DNA from 3 places in the Micromonospora sp. DT47 genome. Region 3 is predicted to be linked to each of the others. Evidence: riboswitches for the same ligand, from Rfam matches in the RefSeq annotation. Region 3 holds a riboswitch; each other region holds the start of a gene.
What was found. A riboswitch is a leader RNA that binds a small molecule or an ion and turns the genes downstream of it on or off. The one in region 3 is predicted to bind cyclic di-AMP.

Region 1: linked by a shared signal. The riboswitch ahead of ACLQ2U_RS20465 (coiled-coil domain-containing protein) and the one ahead of ACLQ2U_RS09335 (NlpC/P60 family protein) in region 3 are both predicted to bind cyclic di-AMP.
Region 2: linked by a shared signal. The riboswitch ahead of ACLQ2U_RS31050 (C39 family peptidase) and the one ahead of ACLQ2U_RS09335 (NlpC/P60 family protein) in region 3 are both predicted to bind cyclic di-AMP.

The regions. Positions count from the first base shown of each region.
Region 1 is NZ_JBNCLC010000013.1:94,378-97,641, reverse strand. Features, by position in the region: gene ACLQ2U_RS20470 (cation diffusion facilitator family transporter) at 1-847, shown strand, start outside; cyclic di-AMP (ydaO/yuaA leader) riboswitch at 1,002-1,133, shown strand; gene ACLQ2U_RS20465 (coiled-coil domain-containing protein) at 1,138-2,202, shown strand; gene ACLQ2U_RS20460 (hypothetical protein) at 2,320-2,826, shown strand; gene ACLQ2U_RS20455 (SRPBCC family protein) at 2,842-3,264, opposite strand, start outside.
Region 2 is NZ_JBNCLC010000041.1:14,109-17,372, forward strand. Features, by position in the region: gene ACLQ2U_RS31045 (alpha/beta fold hydrolase) at 1-294, opposite strand, end outside; gene ACLQ2U_RS31050 (C39 family peptidase) at 397-1,230, opposite strand; cyclic di-AMP (ydaO/yuaA leader) riboswitch at 1,468-1,609, opposite strand; gene ACLQ2U_RS31055 (hypothetical protein) at 1,917-2,678, opposite strand; gene ACLQ2U_RS31060 (hypothetical protein) at 2,836-3,264, opposite strand, start outside.
Region 3 is NZ_JBNCLC010000005.1:11,464-14,727, reverse strand. Features, by position in the region: gene ACLQ2U_RS09340 (C40 family peptidase) at 84-1,094, shown strand; cyclic di-AMP (ydaO/yuaA leader) riboswitch at 1,252-1,388, shown strand; gene ACLQ2U_RS09335 (NlpC/P60 family protein) at 1,401-2,441, shown strand; gene ACLQ2U_RS09330 (hypothetical protein) at 2,713-3,039, opposite strand.

The DNA.
Region 1 (3,264 bases), on a different contig from region 3:
GGCGGCGTTCGGGCTGCTCGCCGCGCTCATGGTGGTCGAGGCGGTCGCCGCCTTCGGCACCGGCTCGCTGGCCCTGCTCTCCGACGCCGGGCACATGTTCACCGACGTGCTCGGCATCGGGATGGCCCTCGCCGCGATCACCGCGACCCGGCGGGCCGACGGCGACCCGCAGCGCACCTTCGGGCTCTACCGGCTGGAGGTGCTCGCCGCGCTGGCCAACGCCGTGCTGCTCAGCGGGGTCGCGGTCTACGTGCTGATCGAGGCGGTACGCCGGTTCGGCGACCCGCCCGAGGTGCTCACCGGCCCGATGCTGGCGGTGGCGGCGCTCGGCCTGCTCGCCAACCTCGCCGCCTTCGCCCTGCTCCGGGCGGGCGCGCAGGAGAGCCTCAACCTGCGCGGGGCGTACCTGGAGGTGGTCGGCGACCTGCTCGGCTCGCTCGGCGTGATCGGCGCGGCGCTGCTGATCGCCGGCACCGGCTGGTGGTGGGCCGACCCGGCGGTGGCGGTGGCGATCGGCCTGTTCATCCTCCCTCGCACCTGGCGGCTGGGCCGGGCGGCGGTGCGCATCCTGGTCCAGGCCGCACCGGAGCACCTCCAGGTGACCGCGGTGCACGACCGACTGACCGCCGTCCCGGGCGTGGCCGAGGTGCACGACCTGCACGTCTGGACGCTCACCTCTGGCATGGAGGTGGCCTCCGCCCACCTGACCACCACCCCCGGGGCCGAGGTGGGTACGGTGCTCGCCGCCGCCCGCAGCGCCCTGCAGGAGGACTTCCAGATCGAGCACGCCACCCTGCAGATCGAGCCGGGCGCGTCGCCGGGCGCCTGCGGGCCGTCCCACTGGTAGTTAGGAACTCCTTAAGATTTGCGCCCCTCTTGACCTATTTTGCCGAATTTAACGGCATTCCCTCCCGTACCGTGAGTCACGAAACGGGCGAGTGTCACACCCGTACCTATAGGCTCGGCCCCGGCCTCCGCACGGCGGCGCCCACCGGCGCCGGCGGTGGCCGTCGCCTAATCGCCCAACGGGGCGAGCCGGGGAACCAAGTTCGTGGGGTGCATCCGCGTCAGCGGTAGGGATCTTCCGTCCCGAACCCGTCAGCTAACCCGGTCGGCGGCTGACGGAAGGACATCTGCATGCACGTACGACGAACCACCGCGCGACTCGTGGCCGCGGTCGTCGCGACGCTCGCCGTGGGCGTGTCGTCCGCGCCGGTGGCCACGCCGGCCACCGCCGCCGCACCCACCACCCGACTCGCCGCCCCCGGGGACGATGAGGGCGGCACCCCCGCGCTGCGGGCCCAACTCGACACGGCCAGCAAGGGCTGGCTCGACGCCAAGGCGGCGCTGGCCCGCTCCAGCAAGCGCCAGCAGGAGCTGAACGCGCAGCTCAAGACCGTTGCGGCGGAGCTGACCGTGCGCAGCGGCAAGGTCGGCGAGATCGCCGGCCTGGCCTATCGCACGGGTCGGCTCGGGCCGGTCTCGGCGCTGCTCAACAGCAGCAGCCCGGAAGGCTTCGTGGACCGGGCGGCAGCACTGGAGACGGTCGCCGCCAACGAGGACCGTGAACTGCGCAACCTCGTCCGGACCCGGGACGAGGCCAGCCGTACCCGGGCCGCGCTCGACCGGGAGGTCGTCGAGCAGCGCAAGCAGGTCGCCGTGATGGCCAAGCGCAAGCAGCAGGCCGAGCGGGCGCTCGCCGTGGCCGCGGCCGCCAAACCGGACACCACCGCCGACAGCGGCGGGTCGACCCGGGGCACCTCCACCGCGAACGCCAAGGCGGCGCCGCGCAACCCCGACGGCTCCTGGCCATCGGAGTCGTGCACGGTCAACGACCCGACCCCGGCCGACGGCTGCATCACCCCGCGGATGCTCAACGCGCTCCAGCAGGCCCAGGCGGCCGGCTTCAAGCGGTACGTCTCCTGCTACCGACCCAGCGGCTCCGGGGAGCACCCCAAGGGGCGGGCCTGCGACTTCGCCGCGCAGCCGGACGGCTTCGGCGGGGACGCCACCGGCGGCGACAAGACGTACGGCAACAACCTGGCCGCGTACTTCATCCGCAACGCCGACCGGCTCGCCGTGCTCTACGTGATCTGGTACCGGCAGATCTGGCTGCCCAGCAGCGGTTGGAAGTCGTACAGCGGGGCGGGCGGCGACCCGTCCAGCGACCACACCAACCACGTGCACCTGTCGGTGTACTGACCCGACACGCCGGTGGCCCGCCCCCGTGGCGGGCCACCGGCGTACGCCCCTCGTCGTACAGCGGATGTCGTCGCCCGGACCACGACCGGCCGCGACCCGCGGACGAGCATCGGGGGCATGAGGAGACGCTCCCCCGACGCCCGCAAGACCCTGCTCACCCTGCACCTGGTGACCTCGCTGGGCTGGCTCGGCGCCGACCTGGTCCTGCTGACCCTCGGCGTCGCCGGGCTGCGCGGGGCCGACCCGGAGGTGGTCTACCCGGCGGCGGCGCTGCTCGCCACCTGGCTCTTCGCGCCGCTGAGCGTGCTGGTCTGGCTGGTCGGCGTGACCAGCGCCCTGCTCACCCCGTGGGGGCTGCTCCGGTACCGCTGGGTGCTGGTCAAGCTGGTGCTGACCACGGCGATGGTCGGCCTGGTGCTCTTCCTGCTCACCCCGAACCTGCGCGCCGCCGCAGCACCGGACGCGACCGCGCACGAGCGGGTGGACGTGGTGGTCGCGCCCGCCGTCTCGACCGCCCTGCTGGTCAGCATGACCGTGATCTCCACCTGGAAGCCGTGGGGGCGGACCCGCCGGGGCGTGGCGGTCCGCCGGACGGCGGCGGTGACCACCGCCGGACGCGGCTGAGCGGCGCGGGCCCGGTCAGCCGGCGACCGGACCGCCGTCGGCCTCCCGGTCCAGCACCGCGCCGAGCCGGCTGGCCAGCCCCAGGTGCGCGGCGCGGGCCTGGCGGAACGCGTACCCGAACAGCGGCGCCGGCGCGGCCAGGGTGATCTCCACGTCGATCCGCAGCACCCCGGACTCCTCCCGGAGCCGGGTGTGGTTGCGTACCGTCGTGCCGGGCTGCTGGCGGGCCACCGTGACGATCTCGTCCTCGGTGACCACCAGCACGTCGGCCTGGTAGGTGACCGGGAAACGCAGCGGCCCCAGCTCCAGCCGGTCGGTGATCGCGTAGCTGGCCCGGGCTCCCGGCCGCGGCGGCAGCCGGCGTACCCGGACGATCAGCGGGTGCAGCTCGCCCTGCCGGGCCGGATCGCTCAGCAACGCCACCGCGTCCGCCCGGGA
Region 2 (3,264 bases), on a different contig from region 3:
GAGCGAGTGCCCCAGGACCACCAGCCGCTCCCCCGACCGGCGTCCCTCCGATCCCACCCCACCCGGGGCGGCGCCGGTGACCGGTTCCAGCCCGGCGGCGACCCGGTCGGCGAGACCGGCGAAGGTGTACCCGGGTAGCGGTGACGACCAGCCGTGGCCGGCCAGGTCCGGGGCGAACCAGCGCCCCGGCCAGCGGTGCTCCAGCAGCGGCGCCCAGGGCAGCCAGACGTCGCCGGTGGCGCCCATCCCATGCAGCAGCAGGAGGATCCGCCGGCAATCCGATCCGTCGGTCATGGGCCGCAGTGTGCCACCGTCCGGCCATGCCCCGCGAGCCCCGGGAACGGCGACGGGCGCCGGCCCCCAGGGGAGCCGGCGCCCGGTACGCGCAGGGTGGGATCAGGCGGAGTAGCCGCGGGTGGCGATCCAGTTCGCCAGGTCGATGGTGCTCATCCAGTACGACGGCAGGCTCGGGTCGGCCGAGTCGGCGATCCGGACGGTCCGGCCGTCGTTCTTGTAGCCGACCACGGCGATGTAGTGGCCGCCGGGGAAGGAGTGCCAGCCGCCATTGGAGTCGGTGGCGCTGCCGGCCACGTTGGCCACCACGCCACGCTTGTCGGTGATCGCCTTGACCACGTCGGTCTGGAGCCGGTCGATCTGCGCCGAGCTCGGGGTGCCCTCGAACATCCGGGTCCGGTACGGGTTGCCCTTGACCATTTGGTTCAGCCCCCGGGTGGTGTCCTCGGCCGAGTTGGTGCCCATCTCGGTGGTGCCGAGCGGGCCGGCCAGCTCGTCCTGGGTCCGCTCGACGCCGGCCGCGCTGAGCGCGTTGCGCACCGCCGCCGGACCGCAGTTGAAGTAGGTGGTCTGAGCCTCGTAGTTGTAGCTGAGGACCTTCGTCGACGGGGGCTTCGGCGCCGCCTTGCGGGTCAGGTCCGGGTCGGCCGCCTTGGCCTTGGTGGCGCTGGCCGACGGCGAGGGGCTCGCCGAGGGGCTGGCCGAGGGGGTGGGGGCGGCGACGCGGGCCTGGCTGCGGGTGGCGACGTCGCCCAGCCGCGGGGCCGCCTCGGCCACGGCGGCCGAGGTCTGCTGCCGGACCGGGGCCTCGTCGGTGCCGGCGAGCAGGGCGGCGGTGCCGGACGCCAGCACGAGGGCTGCGGCCGAACCGGCGACGACCTGGTACGAGCGCTCGGTGGCCAGACGCCGCAGCTGCCGCTTCATGTGGTGCTTCACGGGTGTTCCTCCACGGTACGAGGGCGGGAGCGGGCGCGCCGGACCGGCACGTGGCGGTGTGTCACGCGCGGGATCAGGGCCGGTGCGGGACCGCTCAGCGGGGGGATCGCCCGGTCGGTGCCGGGCAGCGGGGCGGATGCCGGAATCAGCGCGCTACTGCGCAGCGGACCGGCGACGGCACCCCGGCACCGAGGCGGGGGAACACCTGCGGGGTGGGATCGAGCTGCACGAGGATGGAACTCCTTCCGACGCCGCCGACCGGGTTAGCTGACGGATTCGGGCGGGAAGAACGCCCTACCACGGGCCGTGGCCCGCGGATTCACCCCAGGACTGCTTGGGTCCCCGGTTCGTGGTCTCCACGATTGAGCGGGTCCGCGCGGCGTCGCCTCTTGCGATCGGAAACCGCACCGGACCGAGGCGACATTACTGGCCGGTTCGCGGCCAGCCAAGCACTCCCACCTGCGTAAACATGATCGGGGCGAGAAATTTCCGGTGCAGTTCGGCACTGACGTCACTCAATGGGACGGCGTTCGCTCACGACGCCGCCGGGCGACAACCGGACAGGCCGGCGACAATCACCGAAGATCGTTGCCGTCGATGTCGCCGGCTGTACCGGATGACCGGTTCGGCGCGGCCGTGACCGGGCTCACGGTATTCGCGGTAACAATTCGGCCCCTTTTCTCCTATCAGCCCACCCGAGCCGGGCGCCACCGCGCCGCGGGCACCGTCCGCGCCACCACCGACGCGCGCCGGGCCGGCACCCGGACCGGCCGCAGCCGCTCCGCCGCCGCGTACGCCTCGACGGCCAGCGCCCGGGCCGCCTCGGCGGCCAGCTCGGCGTCCCGCCAGGCCGACCGCTCCCGCTCGGTCGCCGACCGGTACGCCTCCCGGCGGCCGTCGCGTACCGCCCGGGCCAGGAGCACCTCCTGCTCGACCGGGTGCCGACGCGGGTCCCAGCCGTCCCGGTGCGCGAAGACGTCCCGCAGCTGCGTCAGCGACAGCTCGCCCCGCCAGTGCGCGGCCACCGCGGCCCGGTGCACCCAGCGCTCCCGGCCGGCGTACTCGGCGGGGGTGCGCGGAGTACGCGGGGTGGGCAGCGCGGCGGTGCCGGTGAAGCGTCGGGCGACCCCCTCCGCCTCGTCGTACGCCGACCAGGCACGGTCGACCTCCTCCTGGGCGGTCAGCCAGGCGTCCCGGCGACGCCGGGCCGTCTGCGCGGCGCCGGCCGCCGCGACCGCGACCTCCTCGGCGTACCGGCGCAGGTCGGCCATCTCCGGCGCGGCGTCACCCGGGAGCGGCTCGACGGGCGCCCCCTCGTCGGCCGGGCGGTCCCGCTCGGGGCGGGCGACCACGACGGTGAGCCCGGTCAGGGCGAGCACGAGCAGGGCGGACCAGATGGCGGCGGCCGTCGGGACCTCGATCAGGAACTGGTAGAGGACGGTGTTCATGGTCGGCTCCTCACGGGACCGGGATGCGGCAGAGGAGTCCGCACGTGGCCCGCGAAGCCGGGCGCGGCCGTCAGCGGCGGCGCCCGGACCTGATCGGGCGGGTGCGGGAGGTGAGGTTCGGGGAGAGGTGTGCGCGGCTCGGCCCCCGCGTGGGCGGTCAGGCCGCGGGCGGCGCGCGTGGCCCCGAGGCGGCCGGGGAGAGCCCGGCGAGGGCCGGGAGCGGCGCGGTCGTCGCCCCGGCCGTGGCGGCGGCGCGGTCGGCCACCCCGACGGCGTCGGTCGGGCCGGCGTGCCGGTCGGTGAGACCCCCGGCGCCGGCGAGGGGCGAGTCGTCGGCCGGGGCGGCGATCGTCGGAACCGACCGGGCGACGGAGGTGGTGAACGACAGGGCGGTGGACGCCGTGGCCGGGGCGGCGGGCGGACCCGCGGTCGCCGGGAGCGACACGCCCAAGGGCAGGGCCGCGGCCGGCGCGACGTCGTCGGGCAGGGCCGGGCCGCTCAGGGAGAGCGCCATCGCCACGGCGAGGCCGGTCAGCAGCCGGGAAATCCAGCGCGTCACCCACCACAGGGGACTGGTGAGCGCGAC
Region 3 (3,264 bases):
TGCACCGGCCGCTGTAGGTCGTCTGCCTCCGTCTTCCCCTTTACGAGGCGCCCGGCGGTCGGTTGCAAAGGAGTCGGTGACCGGTGGCAACCTTGCCCCCCCATCGTCACGTCCAGGGCCAGCCGCCCACCCGCCCGGCGGGCCTGCGGCGGGTCGTCCACCGCCTGCTCACCCTGGTCGCGGCGGTCGCCGTCGGCGCCGGGATGCTCGCCGTGCCGGCGCACGCCGCGCCCTCGCCGGAGGAGATCGAGGCGGCGATCGACAAGCAGTGGGAGCAGCTTGAGCCGACCATCGAGCAGTACAACAAGGTTCGGGCCCAACTCAAGGTCAACCGCAAGAAGTCGGCGGAGCTGCAGAAGAAGATCGAGCCGCTGGCCCTGCAGAGCGAGCTGGCGATGAACCGGGTCGGCGATCTGGCCTCCCGGTACTACATGACCGGCCCCTCGCAGGACATCGCCGCGCTGCTGGTCAGCACCAAGCCGGGCACCCTCGCCGAGCAGCTGACCATGCTGGACCGTCTCGCCGCGCAGCAGCGCAAGGACGTCGAGGGTGTCCTCCAGGTGCGTCGTAGGTACGACGGCGAGAAGAAGAAGCTCGACGCGCTGATCGCCGCCCAGGCCAAGCAGGAGAAGGACCTGGCGGCGAAGAAGAAGCAGATCAACGCCGAGATCAAGCGGCTGCAGGCGTCGATGCCGAAGACCACGGTGAAGGTGGCCGGCTGCCCGACCATCAACGGGGTGGTGAGCACCGCCGCGCAGACCGCGATCCGGGTGGCCTGCCAGCAGGTCGGCGACCCGTACGTCTGGGGTGCCACCGGCCCGAACTCGTTCGACTGCTCCGGCCTCACCCAGTACGCGTACAAGGCGGCCGGGATCTACCTGACCCACCACACCGGCGACCAGTGGAACGAGGGCAGGGCCATCCCCCGTTCCGAGGCGCGCCCGGGCGATCTGGTCTTCTTCTACAGCGACCTGCACCACGTGGGCCTCTACCTGGGCAGCGACAGAATGGTGCACGCTCCCCGGACGGGTAAGCCGGTCCAGGTGACCAGCATCGACTACATGCCGGTTGCCGGCTTCCGGCGACCGTACTGACCTCGGTCCGAGCCGCCGCGAACCCCCGGTCACCGACCGGGGGTTCCGCGTATCCGGACACGGTCTGTCACGGCATGGCGGGTTGCGGATCGATAACGGTCGTCTCTACTCTGGTCAATCGTCGGCCGCCACCAGGTCCGTCCAACCCGGGCGGTAACGGCCGGCACCGCCGAGTCGCCTCCGGGCGAGCCGGGGACCCAGGTACGCCGGGGTGAATCCGCAGCCACTGCGGTAGGGCGCTCCCTTCCCGCCCGAACCCGTCAGCTAACCCGGTAGGCGGTCGCGGAAGAAGGAGTACGGAGCCCGGTGGCACACCATGCCCCGCGGTCACCGTCGGTCCGGTCGACCCAGGTCGTCCGGCGGGCGGCTGCGCCGCGAACACGCTGGTCCCGCTTCACCACCGCCCTCGCCGCCCTCACCGGCGTCGCCGTCGTCCTGACCGGTGGCGCTACGGCGGCGCACGCCGATCCGTCGGTCGCCGAGATCGAGCGGCAGATCGACCAGGACTGGAACAGGCTCGAACCGATCATCGAGCAGCACAACGCCACCCGCCAGGACCTGGCCGCCAAGCGCCGGCAGGTCGCCGCGCTGGCCAGGCGGATCGAACCCTTGCAACTCCGGGTCGAACTGGCGATGAACCAGGTCAGCGGCCTCGCCGTCGAGGCGTACAAGGGTGAGAACCTCTCGGTGGTCAACGCGCTGCTGGGCAGCCGGTCGCCGAGCGAGGTGGTCGGGCAGCTGGAGCTGCTCGACCGGTTCGCCCACCGGCAGCAGCGCGAGGTGCAGACGGTGGTCGTGCTGCGCGACGAGTTGGCCGCCAAGAAGGCACCGCTGGACGAGATGGTCGCCCAGCTGACGCGTACCGAGGCCCAGCTGGCCGCGAAGAAGAAGCAGATCAACGCCGAGATCGACCGGCTGCAGAAGCTGCGGCTCAAGGTGTACGGCAACGGCGGCGGCGGACCGCTGCGCCCGGCCCCGTGCCCGGCCGGCTATCCGGGTGGCGCCGCCGGGATCGCGGTGAAGTTCGCCTGCGCCCAGATCGGCAAGCCGTACGTCTGGGGCGCCGACGGCCCCGGCTCGTACGACTGCTCCGGTCTGATGCTCGCCGCCTGGGCGAAGGCCGGGGTGTCGCTGCCGCACAACGCCCGGCAGCAGCGCCAGGTGACCGCCCGGGTGAGCCGGGCCGACCTGCGCGCCGGCGACCTGGTCTTCTACTACTCCGACCTGCACCACGTCGGCATGTACGCCGGTGACGGCTGGGTGGTGCACGCCTCCCAGGCCGGGGTGCCGATCAAGATGAAGCGGGTCGACGACGGGCCGGTCAACAGCTACGGCCGGCCCGGCTGACGGGTGCACCGGGCTCCCGGGCCGTCCCGGGAGCCTGCGCGTCAGCGGGTGGGCGGGAGTGGTGAGGCGTGGGGGGCATCGGTGGCCGGTCGCGAACCTGTGACGGCCTGGAGACGGCCTGGCGGTCGCGGAAACCGAACGCCAGGCCTGCTCCGCTGACCTGAATCGAAGCGCACTGTCAGCTTGGGAATTGCCGATATCCGGCTGCCTACTGCGTCGGCGGCCTGGTTTCGGCGGTCTCTGGTGGCCTCGGCTGACGTGCGGAAGCGACTCAAGTTCCGCCTGGCGCTGGCGCGCCAAAGCCCGGCTGAAACCGCTCAGACGGTGGGCCGACTTCTGCCCACCACCGCCCACGCCGAACCTCAACACCGGGTACGCCCTCCAACACCCGGTCGGGATTGACCAAGCTCGCCAGCGATTGGGCCAAGTCGCCTCGCAACTCAGCGACAGCCTCCTCCACGGTGTCCCGCTCGCTCGACCAGTCGATGTCGGCCGTCCGCAACTGCTGCCCGGCAAGCTCCGACACAGCGTCCGGATCATCGACTGTGACCTCCAGGCGGCAGTACACCTGCACGATGATCGACTTCGCGTCCTCCACGCGCGAAAGCGTCCCACATGGCCGGCCCGCGCTGTAGCAGCGAGACTGGCCGCTTGCGGCCCGAGGATTAGAAGAAGATCGTGGTGGGCTGGCGAGAGACCCCTGGCCCTGCTCATGCCGTCCGTTACTGTCGGGCGGCGTCGGCTCTGGCTGGCGTACTTGGCTGTACGGATGGCTGTACGACTGCTTGATGAGAGGGCGGGGACTGGTGCGGGGCGCGTACGA